3 regions of the Bacillus sp. FAU20 genome follow, and region 2 is predicted to be linked to each of the others. Evidence: riboswitches for the same ligand, from Rfam matches in the RefSeq annotation. Region 2 holds a riboswitch; each other region holds the start of a gene.

Region 1 (5,458 bases), on a different contig from region 2:
ACGTACCGTGCCATCTGCCATTAACAATCTAAATGAATCTACTGTATCAATCAGTGCCTCATGACGAATATCACGCCCGTGTACATTTACACTTAATGAACCGCCAACAGTAAAAATATTTTGAGACTGCATGACCTGTACCGCAAGGCCATAAGGATTTATTTTCTTCTGAATATCATTCCAGGTGACACCACTTTGCACTGTAATCCGCTTCTTCTCTGGATCAAATTCTAATATTTTATTATATCCTTTCATATCGAGCATCGTGCCATTCGGATAATATGTCTGTCCTCCTTGGCTATGTTGCATGCCTGCAATGGAAATTTTCTCTCCTGAAACTTTTGCATCTCGCACTAATTTTATTAACGAGTGCTCTTCCGTAGCACTTTCAACACGTTTTATTTTTGTCGGAAGCAATTTACCTACATCACTCATAATAGGATGATCAATTTGTTTTTTATACGTATGTACAGACGTTGCAAGCAAAACCGTATATGCGACAATGACCACTGCTATCTTTCTTTTTTTCAAAGGACACTCTCCTTATTAGCAACAAAAAGAGATACCCGTTCTTTCAGGTACCTCTCTTGACAGTGATTACTTTGCTGCTGGCAATTGTATTGGATCAAATTTATCATACGATGTAAACTTTGCATCCGTAATAATGTGCGCTTTATCCTCACCATTGCTACTCATAACCATATCTATCTTTGCTGATTCATATTTAAATTCTTTTGTAATAATATATTCCCCATCTATTTCTTCTATCTTTGCATTTTGGCCTTGTAGCATTTGTTTCTGCTTTTCATCCATACTAGCTAGCATACTCTCTGTCTCTTGCCCTTTTAATGCAAACTTCAGCTTATAATTATCTCCACTTTTCTCCATCTTCACTTTATTTAAAATTTCCGATGGAATCTCTAAATTATCTACCATTCCTTGAGTCGCGTTCATTCCGTTAGCATTCAATTGTTCCTCTGGTACAGACATAATTTCACCCGTATTAGGATTTTTTAACTGACCAGCAATTTTGCCACCCACATCATAAACAACAACCTCTGTACCAGAAACATTCATTTCAGAACGAGAATTTTTTTTCTTCGGCTCTAGTTGCATTTTAGCCTTTATTACATTCATCTCTGTTCCTTCAGCCTTTATTCCCACATCATATGTCATCGTTACATTTTCTTCGTTTTTAAAAGCTTCATTCGCTTTATTAAAAACATCCTTCGCTGTTAATTCCTTTTCTTTCTGCACAACTTCTTTTTTCGGTTCATCAGTCTTTTTTGTTTTCTCATTACTACACCCTACTCCTAGACCGACTGCAAGTACTAAACTTGAAATTAAAATAAATTTTTTCATAACATCCCCTCCTCCCCAAAAATAATATCATCTCTTTTCCTATGAAATCCATATAATTCTTAATATTCCTCTTTAAATTTATTTTCTATATAGCAACATGTTTGAGAAAAACTTTAAATATGTTGTAAATAATAACAACTCATTTCAGGAGGTCATTATGAAAGCTATTATTTGCACAAAGTATGGACCACCTAATGTTCTCCAGCTTCAAAATGTAGAAAAGCCTAAACCTAAAAAAAATGAAGTATTAGTTAAAATTCACGCAACAAGTGTATCGACTGGAGATTGTAGAATACGTGGCTTTAATAGCCCCCCCTTATTTTGGATTCCTATGTGGATCATATTAGGTTTCAGAAAACCGAGAAAACCTATACTTGGCGTAGAGTTATCCGGTGAAATCGAAGACATTGGAACAGATGTAACACAATTTAAAAAGGGAGATCAAGTTTTTGCATTAACAGAACTAAACCTTGGTGGTTATGCGGAATACACATGCGTGCATGAAAGTGGATTAATAGCATTAAAACCTACCAATGTGACATATGAAGAAGCTGCCGTTATTCCTTTTGGCGGAACTTCAGCATTACACTTCCTTAGAAAAGGACAGATAAAAAAAGGGCAACGAGTACTTATATACGGCGCCTCTGGGTCAGTAGGGACAGCTGCCATACAACTTGCTAAATACTTCGGGGCGACTGTCACAGCCATTTGTAGTAGTTCGAATTTCGATTTAGTAACAACATTAGGGGCAGACAACGTAATTGATTATATGAAAGAAGATTTTACTAAGCAGGGCGAGCACTACGATATTATATTTGATGCAGTTGGAAAATATAAAAAGTCTCTTTGTACAGATGCATTAATGCCTAATGGAAAATATGTATCTGTGAACGGAATGATGGCAAAGGTCAGTAAAGAAGATATGAACCTGCTAAAACAACTAGCTGAAACAGAAAAGCTAAAACCTGTTATTGATAGAACTTACCGATTAGAAGAAATTGCTGAAGCTCATATATATGTAGAAAAAGGACATAAAAAGGGAAACGTTTCGATTACCTTAAAATAAAATATATTCTGAAAATATTATTGACAATTCTTTTTGTACGATTTACTATTAGTACCATATTCAAAACTACATACACATACTCTTATCAAGAGTGGCGGAGGGACTGGCCCGATGATGCCCGGCAACCGAGCTTATGACGTATAAGCTAAGGTGCTAATTCCTGCAAAACGATTTTTCGTTTTGGAAGATAAGAGAGGAATCTATTTCGTCTATTCGGCACCTCTCTTATTTTTGGGAGGTGCTTTTTATTTTGGAACGTATATGAAGGGGGATTTATAGATGAAAAAGGTATTATTAAGCATTGTAAGCGGAGCAGTATTGTTATTAGGCGCATGTAGCGTGAGTTCAAATAAAGAGGTAAAAGCATTAGACGAGAAAAAGATTACTGTCGGTGTAACAGGTGGACCACATGAACAAATTTTTGAAAAGGTAAAAGAAGTTGCAGCAAAAGATGGTCTCGAAATTGATATAAAAGTATTTAATGATTATGTAGCGCCAAACGTATCATTAGATGAAAAAAGCCTTGATGTAAATAGCTACCAAACGAAATCTTATTTAGATGTATTTAAAGCTGAACGCAATATGAAATTAACTGAAGTATTTTCAACAGTAACATTCCCTATGGGCGTATATTCTAAAGATGTAAAAGATGTAAAAGATTTAAAAGAGGGCGACGCAATTGCTGTACCAAATGACCCAACAAATGAACTTCGAGCTTTAAAATTATTTGAAAAAGCAGGGGTTTTAAAAGTTGATCCAAAGGCTACAGAAAAAGCGACTGCAAAAGATGTAATTGAAAATCCAAAAAAATTAAAGATTGTCGAATTAGAGGCATCTCAATTACCAACGCAACTAAGTGAAGTGAAAGCAGCTGCAATTAACACAAACTTTGCATTAGGTGCAAAATTAAGTCCAGCGAAAGATTCTATTTTCCGCGAAGGAAAAGATTCACCATATGTGAACTGGGTTGTTGTTCGTACTGAAAATAAAGATGATGCCGTTGTAAATAAATTAAAGAAAGCTTATCAATCTAAAGAAGTAAAAGAGTTTATCGAGAAAAAATTTGATGGTTCAATTTTACCATCTTGGTAGGAGCTGACGATAATGATTGAATTACAAAACATATCCAAAGTATTTACAACAAAAAAAGGGAATGTTGAGGCTCTTAAGTCTACTTCCCTTAAAGTAGAAAAAGGCGAGGTATTTGGAATCATTGGGTATAGTGGCGCTGGTAAAAGTACATTGATTCGATGTGTAAATTTATTAGAAAAACCAACGACAGGAAATATCATTGTAAACGAACAAGACTTAACAACGTTATCGACAAAAGAACTAGCAAAAGCGAGACAAAAAATCGGAATGATCTTTCAAGGATTCAATTTACTTAAAACTGTTACCGTTTATGAAAATATCGCATTACCGTTACGGCTTGCTGGCATTCCAAAAGCAGAAATTGAAAAAAGAGTAGAAAAGTATTTACGCATTGTCGATCTTTTTAATCGAAAAGATGCGTATCCAAGCGAACTTTCTGGTGGTCAAAAACAGCGTGTTGCAATTGCTCGTGCGCTATCACATGAACCTGAAGTGTTATTAAGTGATGAAGCAACGAGCGCATTAGATCCAGAAACAACCGATTCTATCCTTGATTTGCTATTAAAGATTAACGAAGAAATCGGAATTACGATTTTACTCATTACACATGAAATGAATGTCATCCAGCGTATATGTGACCGCGTTGCTGTTATGGAACATGGATCTGTAGTCGAAAGTGGAACTGTAAAAGATATTTTCACAAACCCACAACATGTAACAACGAAGAAATTTGTAAATAGCGCATTTGCAGCGAAAATTCCAGAAGAGGTACAGAAAGAACTACAACGTACTGGAGAAATTGTAACACTTTCATTTATTGGCACTACTTCAGGGGAACCTGCCTTAGCCGTTGCCACAAAACGTTTCCAAGTGTATCCGAATATTTTATCCGGTAATATTACGCAGTTAAAACATGAAGCATATGGGAAACTAGTCGTTCATATGCAAGGGGAACAAAATGAAATCCACCGTGCTTTATCATTTTTACAAGAGCAAGGAATCATCGTAGAAGGAGGTAGAACAGATTATGGGAAACAAGTCCTTTTTGGATGAATGGGGTAAAGTCATATGGGAAGCCACAATCCAAACCTTTCAAATGACATCTATTTCATTACTCATCTCGATCCTTATTGCACTGCCACTTGGCGTCACACTTGTTTTAACGAGACCTGGTGGGCAGCGTGAAAATAAAATCATCTATCCTATTCTTAATACGGTTATTAATGTTATTCGCTCTCTTCCATTTATCATTCTATTATTCTTTATCTTGCCTTTTACAAAGTTTCTAATGGGAACATCCATTGGCGTGCAAGGTGTTATCGTACCGCTTGTCGTCTTCACAGCCCCTTATATCGCACGTTTAATGGAGACAGCTTTACTAGAAGTCGATCGCGGTGTCATTGAAGCCTACCAAGCGATGGGAGTCTCTACTATAAAAATCATTTGGCACGTCATGGTGAAAGAAGCTCGTCCCTCCCTTGTACTTGGATTAACAATTGCAACAATTGGCTTAATTGGCGCAACAGCAATGGCTGGCCTTGTAGGTGCTGGCGGATTAGGGGATTTAGCATACCGCTTCGGACATTTACGCTACGAGCCTGAAGTAATGTATGCAACGGTCTTTATTTTAATTATCCTCGTTCAAGGATTACAATCTTTAGGGAATGGTGTTGCACGAAGACTGAAGAAAGATTAAAAAAGAAGGTATCTCACCAAGGTGAGATACCTTCTTTTTATCTTTTAAATCCACCTTCTGAATGAATAACTTGCCCAGTAATCCACTCAGCTTCTTCACTTACTAAAAATTTAATGAGTCTAGCTGCATCCCTTGGCTCACCAATTCTGCCAAAAGGAAACATCGGCTTTAACCCTTGTTTTATCTCTTCAGTCATCCATCCTGTATCGGTTGGTCCTGGATTAATTGCATTCACTGTTATT
Region 2 (5,458 bases):
TCCTTCTAAGTAAGCAAGTGTTCCAAGGCCACCAGCACCAACAACTCCCGCCATTGCTGTATAGCCTACTAAAGCAATTGTCGTAACAGTAATACCAGATACTAATGCTGGTAACGATTCTGGAATTAACACTTTCAAAATAATTGTGCTTGTTTTCGCTCCCATTGCTTTTGAAGCTTCAATTACACCTTTATCAATTTCGCGAAGTGCGATTTCAACCATTCTCGCGTAGAATGGTGCCGCTCCAATAATTAAAGCTGGCAATGCTGCACTTGCTCCAAGAATTGTTCCAAGAAGAATCTTTGTGAATGGGATTAATAAAATAATTAAAATGATGAATGGTATAGAACGGAATATATTTACGAATGCTCCAATCACCGTATTAATTGATTTGTTTTCCCATAAATTATCTTTCGCTGTCATGAAGAGTAACAATCCTAAAATTAGTCCTAAAACAAATGTCGCAAGAGCTGCGATTGCCGTCATATATAACGTTTCACCAGTTGCTTCTAACATTTGATTCCAATCAACATTTGCGAGTAACTTATCCATGTGCAATCACCTCCAGCTCTACTTGATCTTGATGAATTCCTTCTATTGCTTGCTGGATCGCTATTTCCTCACCATTTAAATGAACAACTAAACTACCGTAAGAACCGTTATTCGTTTGTGCGATATTCCCTTGCAAAATGCTAACTTCTATATCACTGCGTTGCATTAATCGTTGAAGCACTGGTCTTTCTACAGCCTCACCGATAAATTGCAAACGAATTACTTTTCCATCTGGATATTTTTCAATTAAACTTTCAATCGTTTCATTTGTATCTTCAGAATCTGTTAACTGCTGTACAAATCGTTTCGTAATATCTTGCTTCGGATTACGGAATACATCAAGTACTGGACCTGTTTCTACAATCTTTCCTCTCTCCATTACCGCCACTCGGTTACATATCTTTCGAATCACGTGCATCTCATGTGTAATGAGTACAATTGTTAAACCAAGGCGCTTATTAATGTCTAATAGTAAATCCAAAATTTGATCTGTCGTTTCTGGATCAAGAGCTGACGTTGCTTCATCACATAAAAGCACTTGTGGATTGTTAGCTAAAGCTCTTGCAATCCCGACGCGTTGCTTTTGTCCTCCGCTTAGCTGAGATGGGTACGCGTCTCCTCTCCCTTCTAATCCAACAAGATGAATTAATTCATCAACACGTTTTCTTCTCTTCGCTTTATCAACACCTGCAATTTCAAGTGGAAACTCTATATTTTCACGTACAGTTCGTGACCAAAGTAAGTTAAAGTGCTGAAAAATCATTCCGATTTCTTGCCTTGCCTTACGAAGTTCACTTCCTGTAATTGCTGATATAACACGATTGGCAATTGTAATTTGGCCAGAAGTCGGTTTCTCTAACTGATTAAACAATCTAATTAAAGAACTTTTTCCAGCGCCGCTATATCCGATAACACCAAATATTTCGCCTTTTTCTATTTTTAAATTGGCGTTATCTACAGCAGTGACATCACCGCTTTTCGCCTTATATATTTTCTTTACATTCTCTAATAGAATCATGATGTTCACCCCTTTTTTAAATAAAAAGCGCAAGCGACTGTTCTAGCCGCTGAAGCTAGATTTCATAAAGATTTTGGATTGACTCCGCAATTTTTTATGTTTAATGCGCGTAGTCCACCGTTATCACTATCTTTATTATTTGAATGTCCTCCACATTCAAACAATAAAAAAACCTTTCTGCTTTAGAGAAGCAGAAAGGTTTATGTGCGTATATAACAACATTATCCCTCTCTCTCATCTCTCAAAGCATTTGCTTTGCAGGAATTGGCACCATTTCAACATAAGTTGACGGTTGCCGGGCTTCACAGGGCACAGTCCCTCCACCTCTCTTGATAAGAGAAATCAGATTCAATTTTCGTCTGATTTGTAATTTATGAAATTGTCTATATTTTATGAATTGAATTGTATCAATATCTAAACACCATGTCAACAGAAATTTTCGTAAAAAATGAACCTTCAGAATTTTAAGCACCTACTGACATCGGTTTACATATATGAAACATCGATTCGACTAATAGCATCGTTCGATACGTTCCCGAATATTGTACACGTCCATCGTTCATTAACATTTGCAATCGTACATTGCCGTTTACCAATTGTTTTACATCTTCTTCATCTACACAAACAATTTGCTCCGTCCCTATTTCCTCATGTAGCAGTTCTATATAATCTCTTGAAATTTGTAACGAACAACTTTCATCTCCAAAGCGGAAATTAACAGTTTTTTCTTCTTTTCTTAAAAGCGGCTCTAAATGATATTGACCATTAGCGTAATTTACAAATGATTGAAGCAAAGAATATAATTTCACCTTAAATCACATCCTTCATATCACTTTCTATTACATACCATTCCCTCTCACTAAAGAGCAATCCTGTTATTTTCGCTCGACAAATACTGTATCCACCCTGCATCTCGACATATTTCCCAAGAAATATGTCGAGGCGGCAAAAATTTTGCCGCCTACTTTAATTCCGTATATAAATATTCAACCGAATGAAATGCGTATATCTTCTTCATCAGTGTCCCATTTTCAAAAACAAGTAAACAAGGTACACTTTCAATCCCATACTCTTTCGCTAAATGCGGAGCATAATTTAAATCTAACATCCCAATTTTGAGGCCTTCAATTGTCATCTCAACGACTGTTAACATCTTTTTTGCTAATTGGCATGTTCCACACATTGGAGTATATACATATAATACTGTTTTTTCTTCGTTCTCTATTAGGGCTGTAGCTTCGGCTCCTGTCCAATCAATCACTTCTATCATTCCTTACCGTAAATATTCTGTATAAACGTCAATGTCGGCTCCCCATAATACATTTGCTAAGTGTGTAGATGGCGCAGTTGCCACTTCTCGGTACGAGCGATCAATATAGATATGCTCGGCTTGCGGAAATTCTTTTCGAAATTGTTTCCTTAACTTTTCTCCAGCATCATCAGCATCCACTAGCACATACACTTCCTTATCAAAAAACTGATCAACGAGCTCATCCATTTTCGACAAACCAATTGTACCATTTGTACAAACAATTTCCACCGGTTCACGAATAATAGATTCAATCTTTCTTCTATCTGATGTACCTTCTACAATAATGACTTTTTCTACATAAATCATATGTCATCACCCGATCACCATATACTATATAACCTTGAACTTAGTATATAGTATATTCGTTATTTTCATGTTGTTTCCTGTTTATTTTTGCAAAAGAAAAGCGTAAGCGGCTCGTTCAGATTGTGAAGACTTATGAAACCTTACCACAAAACAGTTTTTCTCATAATAGCTTATTTATTTACATATAACTTGACTTTCATTATTTCACACAAAATAAAAAAAGACAGCACAAAGGCTGTCCTTTAGTCGACTAAATTAGTCTTGATTTGTCATTTCTGCATATTTTTCTGCAGTTAATAACTTCTCAACTTGGCTTGCATCAGAAAGTTCAACTTTAACCATCCATGCACCCTCGTATGGAGATTCGTTAACAAGTTCTGGTTGGTCACTTAATTCTTCGTTTACTGCTACAACTTTACCGCTTACAGGTGCGTATAACTCAGAAACTGTTTTAACAGATTCTACGCTTCCGAATGGCTCGTCAGCTTCGATTGTTGCACCTACTTCAGGAAGTTCAACGAATACGATATCGCCTAGCTCACCTTGTGCAAAGTGAGTGATACCGATAACAACTTCATTACCTTCAGTTTTTACCCATTCGTGTTCTTCAGAGTAACGTAAATTATTTGGAATGCTCATGACTGTACCTCCAGTGAATGTATTAATTATGTAAAAATACCTTATTGGTACTTTTTCCACACACTTTCAAACTGCTCTTCGTTAAAACCAAGTGTTACATTCGTTCCATCTGTTACAATTGGACGTTTAATCAACATGCCATCAGATGCTAAAAGCTCGTACATTTCGTCTTCGCTTGCATCTTTCAACTTATCTTTCAGACCAAGTTCACGGTAACGCATTCCACTTGTATTAAAGAATTTTTTTAAGGGTAATTCACTTTTTTCATGTAAATTACGTAAATCTTCTTTTGATGGTGGATTTTCAACAATATGAATCATCTCATATGCTACATCGTTTGCCTCAAACCATTTCTTTGCCTTTTGACATGTGCCACACTTTGGATATGAATAAAATGTTACTGTCATAAATTCACCTACTTTTTTACTAACCTTTACCTTTATCATATAGAAAACGTTTTATTATTTCAAACCATTATTCGCTAAACTTTTACTTATTTCGTGATAATTTTTAATAATCCTGCGAATTTTTCTTATTTTTCCGCCATTTGTTAAGAAAAAAATAAATATATAAATTTTTTTAGATTCTGCACCAAACATATATCTTAAACAAGCGTTTGATTAATTCCCCATTTTTCTTTCTTACGCCTTGAGCTGCATCGGTTTCTTCCTACCGAACATACAGCTTAAACAAACGTTTGATTAATTCTCCATTTTTCTTTCTTAACCCTTAAGTTACATCGGTTTCTTCCTACCGAACATACAGCTTAAACAAACGTTTATTTAAAAAAATAAGAAGCCTCGTTTACAGGCTCCCTCATCATCTATTCAAATAATCTGCGATGGTTTGAAATACGACGATATACATATTATGAATACTTTCTTCTGTATTTCCTCCATTAGATAAACCAATTGCCCATTGTTGCCCTTCACCACTTCCGATATTTGCAAAACCTTGCGTATACATCACATTTACATCTTTTCGTGCACTGTTATACTCTGTCCCTTTTGTAATAAAAATTGAATATGATTTATCTTGTAAACCGATAAAAAACACTGGTTTCTTTAGCGATGAAAATACATTTTTGTACTGCTCTGTTGAGGCTTCTTGAAAGTGATCTTTCATTATTAGAAAACCATCCACTTCCTTAGATTTCTTTTCCAGTGCCTCTAACTTCATTTCCTCAAACTTTACATTCCTAAACGTATCTTTCGGCTTTTCTCCAACAACTCCAATTACGAGTGCTCTTCCGTTATATTCTAATTTCTCTCCTTCTTTATCCTTTGCACACCCAGCACTGACTAGGCATATCAATATAAAAAATAAGAAATACGATAAACGCTTCATATAGCACCCTCCCCTTCTTTTTAGTCAAGTGACAAAAACGTAAGGTTAATTCAAGAAAATGTAAGTAAAATCGATAGCCCAATTCACGTTTCTATATTATAATCAATTGAATTTACTTACATTACTAAACATAGGAGATCAACATGAAGAAATTTAAACTTTCATCTTTTCTTCCGTTAAGTTATATACTTCTACTTGTACTCGTAAGTCCCCTTTACGACGTATTAAATAAATCGACTGTTCACGCAGTAGACGTTACAACTGTAGTAGATGATTGGATTCCA
Region 3 (5,458 bases), on a different contig from region 2:
GACCTGCAAACACATTATTCGGATCCTTTCCTGCTCTATTACAAGCAACAACATAACACTGATTTTCAACTGCTCTTGCTTGCAATAGCAAACGCCAATGTGCTAAACGAACTAATGGCCATTCAGCTACAACAAATAATACTTTTGCCCCTTTAACAGTATGGACACGCATCCACTCTGGAAAACGAATATCATAACAAATTGTTCCAGCGCATTCAACATCATCTAGCTTAAATTCGCCCGTACCATTACCAGCTATTAAATATTTATGTTCATCCATAAGCTGAAATAAATGTACTTTACTATATTCATTAACTAGTTCTCCTTCCTTGTTTACAACATACATTGTATTTGTAACACCTTGTTCCGTTTGCTTCGCTATGGAACCACCAACAATATGTACACCATATTGTTTCGACCATTCTTTTAACTTTTCTTTCGTTTCCAATCCATCCCTATCTGCAATTTCAGAAAGTCTTGTTAAATCATATCCTGTTGTCCATAATTCTGGTAAGACGATAACATCTGGCCTTTCCTTCATAGCTTCGCTTATTTTATTTTTAGCATTCTCAATATTTTTTTCTACATCTCCAAAAACAATATCCATTTGAATACATGCGACTTTCATTTTGTCAGCCCCATTCTTATTTTTTCTTTACAAAATACTGGAAAGATTATATCATTTGTCACTAGAATTGTAACAACTTTCAAAAGAGGTGGAAAGTATGAAATTATTTCAACCTTCTGAGATAGTAACATCATTGCCGACACAATTTTTCGCTTCACTTGTTGCAAAAGTTAACAAAGTCGTAGCAGCTGGTCACGATGTTATTAATCTAGGTCAAGGTAATCCAGATCAACCAACACCGCAGCATATCGTAAAAGCTTTACAAGATGCTGCAGAAAAGACCATTCATCATAAATATCCGCCATTTCGCGGACATGAAAGTTTAAAAGAAGCCGTGGCAACATTCTATCAACGTGAATATGATGTAGTAGTAAATCCAAAAACAGAAGTTGCTATTTTGTTTGGGGGAAAGGCTGGATTAGTAGAGTTACCAGTTTGTTTTACAAACCCTGGTGATACTATTCTCGTTCCAGATCCAGGCTATCCAGATTATTTATCAGGAGTTGCTTTAGCAAAAGCACAATTTGAAACAATGCCGCTTATTGCAGAAAATAATTTTTTACCAGATTATACGAAAATCGATGACTCTATTGCCGAGCGTGCAAAATTAATGTTTTTAAACTATCCAAATAATCCGACCGGTGCTACTGCATCAAAAGATTTTTTTGATACAACCATTAACTTTGCTAATGAACATAATATATTAGTTGTTCACGATTTTGCTTACGGCGCTATTGGATTTGATGGTCAAAAGCCCGTGAGTTTCTTACAAGCAGACGGTGCTAAAAATACAGGTATTGAAATTTACACTCTATCGAAAACTTTCAATATGGCTGGATGGCGTATCGCTTTTGCAGTAGGAAATGAAAGTGTCATTGAAACCATTAACTTATTACAAGATCATATGTATGTTAGTATTTTTGGTGCAGTTCAAGATGCTGCCCGCGAAGCACTATTAAGTTCACAGTCTTGCGTAATAGACCTTGTAAATAGTTACGAATCTCGACGAAACGCTCTTATTTCAGCTTGTCACTCAATTGGTTGGAATGTAGACATTCCAACAGGGTCATTCTTTGCATGGCTTCCTGTTCCAAAAGGATATACCTCTGAGCAATTTTCTGATATTTTACTAGAAAAAGCACATGTTGCAGTTGCTCCTGGTGTTGGATTTGGTGAGCATGGCGAAGGGTATGTCCGCGTTGGTCTCTTGCATACAGAAGATAGATTACGAGAAGCCATTAATCGAATTGATAATTTGAATTTTTTCAAAAAGTAATTGACAACATAAAAAATATCTGACAAAATTCAGTTATCTTAAAAATTTAAACATTTCTAAATACTTCTTATCAAGAGCAGGTGGAGGGACGAGCCCGACGAAACCCGGCAACCGATCTACAATTGTAGACACGGTGCTAATTCTCGCAGCATTACGCTGACAGATAAGGAGCTGGTTGTAAAAAAACCTCTCCTTAGCTGAGAGGTTTTTTTATTTAACTAGGAGGTTATAACAATGAGCGGAATTATAGCGACATATTTAATTCATGATGATTCACATCACTTAGAAAAAAAGGCGGAACAAATTGCACTCGGTTTAACAATTGGCTCTTGGACTCATTTGCCACATTTATTGCAAGAACAATTAAAGCAGCATAAAGGCAACGTCATTCATGTTGAGGAATTAGCTGAACATGAACATACCAATTCGTATTTACGTAAAAAAGTAAAACGCGGAATTATTAAAATCGAATATCCGCTATTAAACTTCAGTCCAGATTTACCAGCGATTTTAACGACTACATTTGGAAAGCTATCACTTGATGGCGAAGTAAAATTAATTGACTTAACTTTTTCAGACGAGTTAAAAAAATATTTTCCTGGTCCAAAATTCGGGATAGATGGTATTCGAAATCTTTTACAAGTGCATGATCGTCCCCTTTTAATGAGTATTTTTAAAGGAATGATTGGACGAAACATTGGGTATTTAAAAACACAATTACGCGATCAAGCAATTGGTGGTGTAGATATAGTAAAAGATGATGAAATATTATTTGAAAATGCATTAACACCACTTACGAAACGCATTGTATCCGGAAAAGAAGTTTTACAATCTGTCTACGAAACATACGGACATAAAACGTTATATGCCGTAAATTTAACAGGACGAACTTTTGATTTAAAAGAAAATGCAAAACGTGCAGTAGAAGCTGGAGCTGATATTCTATTATTTAACGCATTTGCTTACGGACTAGATGTACTACAATCACTTGCAGAAGATGATGAAATCCCAGTTCCTATTATGGCACATCCTGCTGTAAGTGGTGCTTATTCAGCATCCAAGTTATATGGAGTTTCATCTCCATTATTACTTGGAAAGCTACTACGTTATGCTGGGGCTGACTTTTCATTATTCCCATCTCCATACGGAAGTGTTGCGCTAGAAAAAGAGGAGGCTCTTGCTATCTCAAAATATTTAACTGAAGACGATGCATTTTTCAAGAAGAGCTTTTCTGTTCCGTCTGCTGGTATTCATCCTGGTTTCGTTCCCTTTATTGTACGAGATTTCGGTAAAGATGTTGTTATTAATGCTGGTGGCGGGATACACGGACATCCAAATGGAGCGCAAGGCGGGGGTAAAGCTTTCCGTACTGCAATTGATGCTACTTTGCAAAATAAACCGCTCCATGAAGTAGACGACATAAATTTGCATAGTGCACTACAAATATGGGGAAATCCCTCTCATGAGGTGAAACTATGAGTATTCAAGTATTTTGTGATTTCGATGGCACGATTACAAATAATGATAACATTATGTCCATTATGGAAAAATTCGCACCACCAGAAGCCGAAGAAGTAAAGAATAAAATTTTATCACAAGAACTATCCATTCAAGAAGGTGTTTCTCAATTATTTCAATTAATACCTACTAATCTGCACGATGATATTATTCAATTTTTAATAGAAACTGCTGAAATCCGTAGTGGTTTTCATGAATTTATACAATTCGTAAAGGAAAATAACATTTCTTTTTACGTGATATCAGGTGGAATGGATTTCTTCGTCTATCCACTCTTACAAGGAATCATTCCAAAAGAGCAAATTTATTGTAATGAAACAGACTTTTCAGCAGAGTTTATTACAGTTAAATGGCCTCATTCTTGTGATGATCATTGCCAAAATCATTGCGGATTATGTAAATCATCATTAATCCGTAAATTAAGTGATACAAATGACTTTCATATTGTAATTGGAGATTCTATTACTGATTTACAAGCCGCGAAACAAGCGGATAAAGTATTCGCTCGCGATTTTCTTATTACAAAGTGTGAAGAAAATCATATTGCTTATACACCGTTTGAAACATTTCAAGATGTGCAAGCTGAATTAAAACTTTTGTTGGAGGTGAAATTATGAAACAACTTTTTCGTCAATGGTATGACTTGAGCGAGATAAAAAAAGAATTAACAACACGAAATTGGTTCCCGGCAACAAGTGGTAATATTTCTATAAAGGTTAGTCATGAACCACTTACTTTTCTTATTACAGCAAGCGGTAAAGATAAAACAAAAACCACTCCAGATGATTTTCTATTAGTAGATCATGTAGGAGTTCCCGTTTTAGAGACTGAATTACGCCCTTCAGCAGAAACAATATTGCATACACACATTTATAACAATACGAATGCCGGGTGTGTACTTCATGTTCATACAACTGATAATAATGTCATCACAAATTTATATAGTGATGCAGTCACACTTCAAAATCAAGAAATTATTAAAGCTCTCGATATTTGGGAAGAAGGTGCAACAATTCAAATTCCTATTATTGAAAACCATGCCCATATCCCAACACTTGGAGAAAACTTCCGAAAGCATATACAAGGAGATTCGGGAGCAATATTGATTCGTAACCACGGTATTACCGTATGGGGCCGAGATAGCTTTGATGCAAAGAAGAGATTAGAAGCTTATGAGTTTCTATTCCAATTTCATATAAAACTATTATCAATTCAAGGAGGCGTTTCTAATGGCGCAAATTCGTATTCATGAAGTAAATACTCGCATTGAAAATGAAGTGGAAGTATCTAAATTTCTACAAAAGGAAGGCGTTTTATATGAGAAATGGAATATTTCTAAACTTCCTACTCATTTAAATGAAAATTATTCTTTAACAGATGAAAACAAAGCTGAAATATTAGCTGTGTTTTCAAAAGAAATTGCTGATGTTTCAGCACGCCGAGGTTATAAAGCGCATGATGTAATTTCACTTTCAAATAGCACACCTAACCTTGACGAACTATTAATTAATTTTCAAAAAGAACACCATCATACTGATGATGAAGTTCGCTTTATTGTTAGTGGTCATGGCATCTTTGCCATTGAAGGAAAAGACGGAACATTCTTTGACGTTGAACTTGAGCCAGGTGATCTCATATCTGTTCCTGAAAATGCAAGACATTATTTTACTTTGCAAGATGATCGCCAAGTTGTAGCTATTCGTATTTTTGTTACAACTGAAGGCTGGGTTCCAATCTATTAAGGTAGTTAGTTGAATAAAAGGACTTGGATCCCCTTTTCCAAACTTTTATTCACTCTACATATATACATCCTCCTATGGAACAGGCTTATTTCATTTTGAAATAAGCCTGATTTTTTATTTACTTGAAAGTACCATTTCATCACAAATTTAACACCTTGATTTTTTCAAGTGCATTTTTTGAACATTTATTGAATTTTTTCTGAAAATTCTGTTTTATATGTGATATACTACAATTAACTAAGAAGGAAAAGAATATCGCAAACAGAGGGGGATAATCATGAGCTTACTTATCGC

Evidence for each region. A riboswitch is a leader RNA that binds a small molecule or an ion and turns the genes downstream of it on or off. The one in region 2 is predicted to bind S-adenosylmethionine.
Region 1: it holds a riboswitch for S-adenosylmethionine, as region 2 does, so the genes downstream of both, AC0OM3_RS13185 (MetQ/NlpA family ABC transporter substrate-binding protein) here and AC0OM3_RS20860 (methionine ABC transporter ATP-binding protein) in region 2, are expected to answer to the same signal.
Region 3: it holds a riboswitch for S-adenosylmethionine, as region 2 does, so the genes downstream of both, mtnW (2,3-diketo-5-methylthiopentyl-1-phosphate enolase) here and AC0OM3_RS20860 (methionine ABC transporter ATP-binding protein) in region 2, are expected to answer to the same signal.

Annotation. Positions count from the first base shown of each region.
Region 1 covers NZ_JBVYHY010000017.1:143,319-148,776, reverse strand. Annotated here, with positions in the region: gene AC0OM3_RS13200 (FAD-binding oxidoreductase) at 1-531, opposite strand, end outside; gene AC0OM3_RS13195 (DUF6612 family protein) at 598-1,362, opposite strand; gene AC0OM3_RS13190 (NAD(P)-dependent alcohol dehydrogenase) at 1,520-2,428, shown strand; SAM riboswitch class I at 2,508-2,622, shown strand; gene AC0OM3_RS13185 (MetQ/NlpA family ABC transporter substrate-binding protein) at 2,708-3,520, shown strand; gene AC0OM3_RS13180 (methionine ABC transporter ATP-binding protein) at 3,533-4,573, shown strand; gene AC0OM3_RS13175 (methionine ABC transporter permease) at 4,548-5,216, shown strand; gene AC0OM3_RS13170 (SDR family oxidoreductase) at 5,254-5,458, opposite strand, start outside.
Region 2 covers NZ_JBVYHY010000024.1:96,357-101,814, reverse strand. Annotated here, with positions in the region: gene AC0OM3_RS20865 (methionine ABC transporter permease) at 1-552, opposite strand, end outside; gene AC0OM3_RS20860 (methionine ABC transporter ATP-binding protein) at 545-1,570, opposite strand; SAM riboswitch class I at 1,802-1,909, opposite strand; gene AC0OM3_RS20855 (hypothetical protein) at 2,035-2,379, opposite strand; gene AC0OM3_RS20850 (thioredoxin family protein) at 2,532-2,840, opposite strand; gene AC0OM3_RS20845 (toprim domain-containing protein) at 2,844-3,188, opposite strand; gene gcvH (glycine cleavage system protein GcvH) at 3,444-3,827, opposite strand; gene AC0OM3_RS20835 (arsenate reductase family protein) at 3,869-4,234, opposite strand; gene AC0OM3_RS20830 (hypothetical protein) at 4,647-5,174, opposite strand; gene AC0OM3_RS20825 (phosphatase PAP2 family protein) at 5,318-5,458, shown strand, end outside.
Region 3 covers NZ_JBVYHY010000003.1:593,937-599,394, reverse strand. Annotated here, with positions in the region: gene AC0OM3_RS03490 (carbon-nitrogen family hydrolase) at 1-628, opposite strand, end outside; gene AC0OM3_RS03485 (pyridoxal phosphate-dependent aminotransferase) at 726-1,904, shown strand; SAM riboswitch class I at 1,969-2,074, shown strand; gene mtnW (2,3-diketo-5-methylthiopentyl-1-phosphate enolase) at 2,139-3,383, shown strand; gene AC0OM3_RS03475 (2-hydroxy-3-keto-5-methylthiopentenyl-1-phosphate phosphatase) at 3,380-4,039, shown strand; gene AC0OM3_RS03470 (methylthioribulose 1-phosphate dehydratase) at 4,036-4,674, shown strand; gene AC0OM3_RS03465 (1,2-dihydroxy-3-keto-5-methylthiopentene dioxygenase) at 4,652-5,164, shown strand; gene AC0OM3_RS03460 (hypothetical protein) at 5,442-5,458, shown strand, end outside.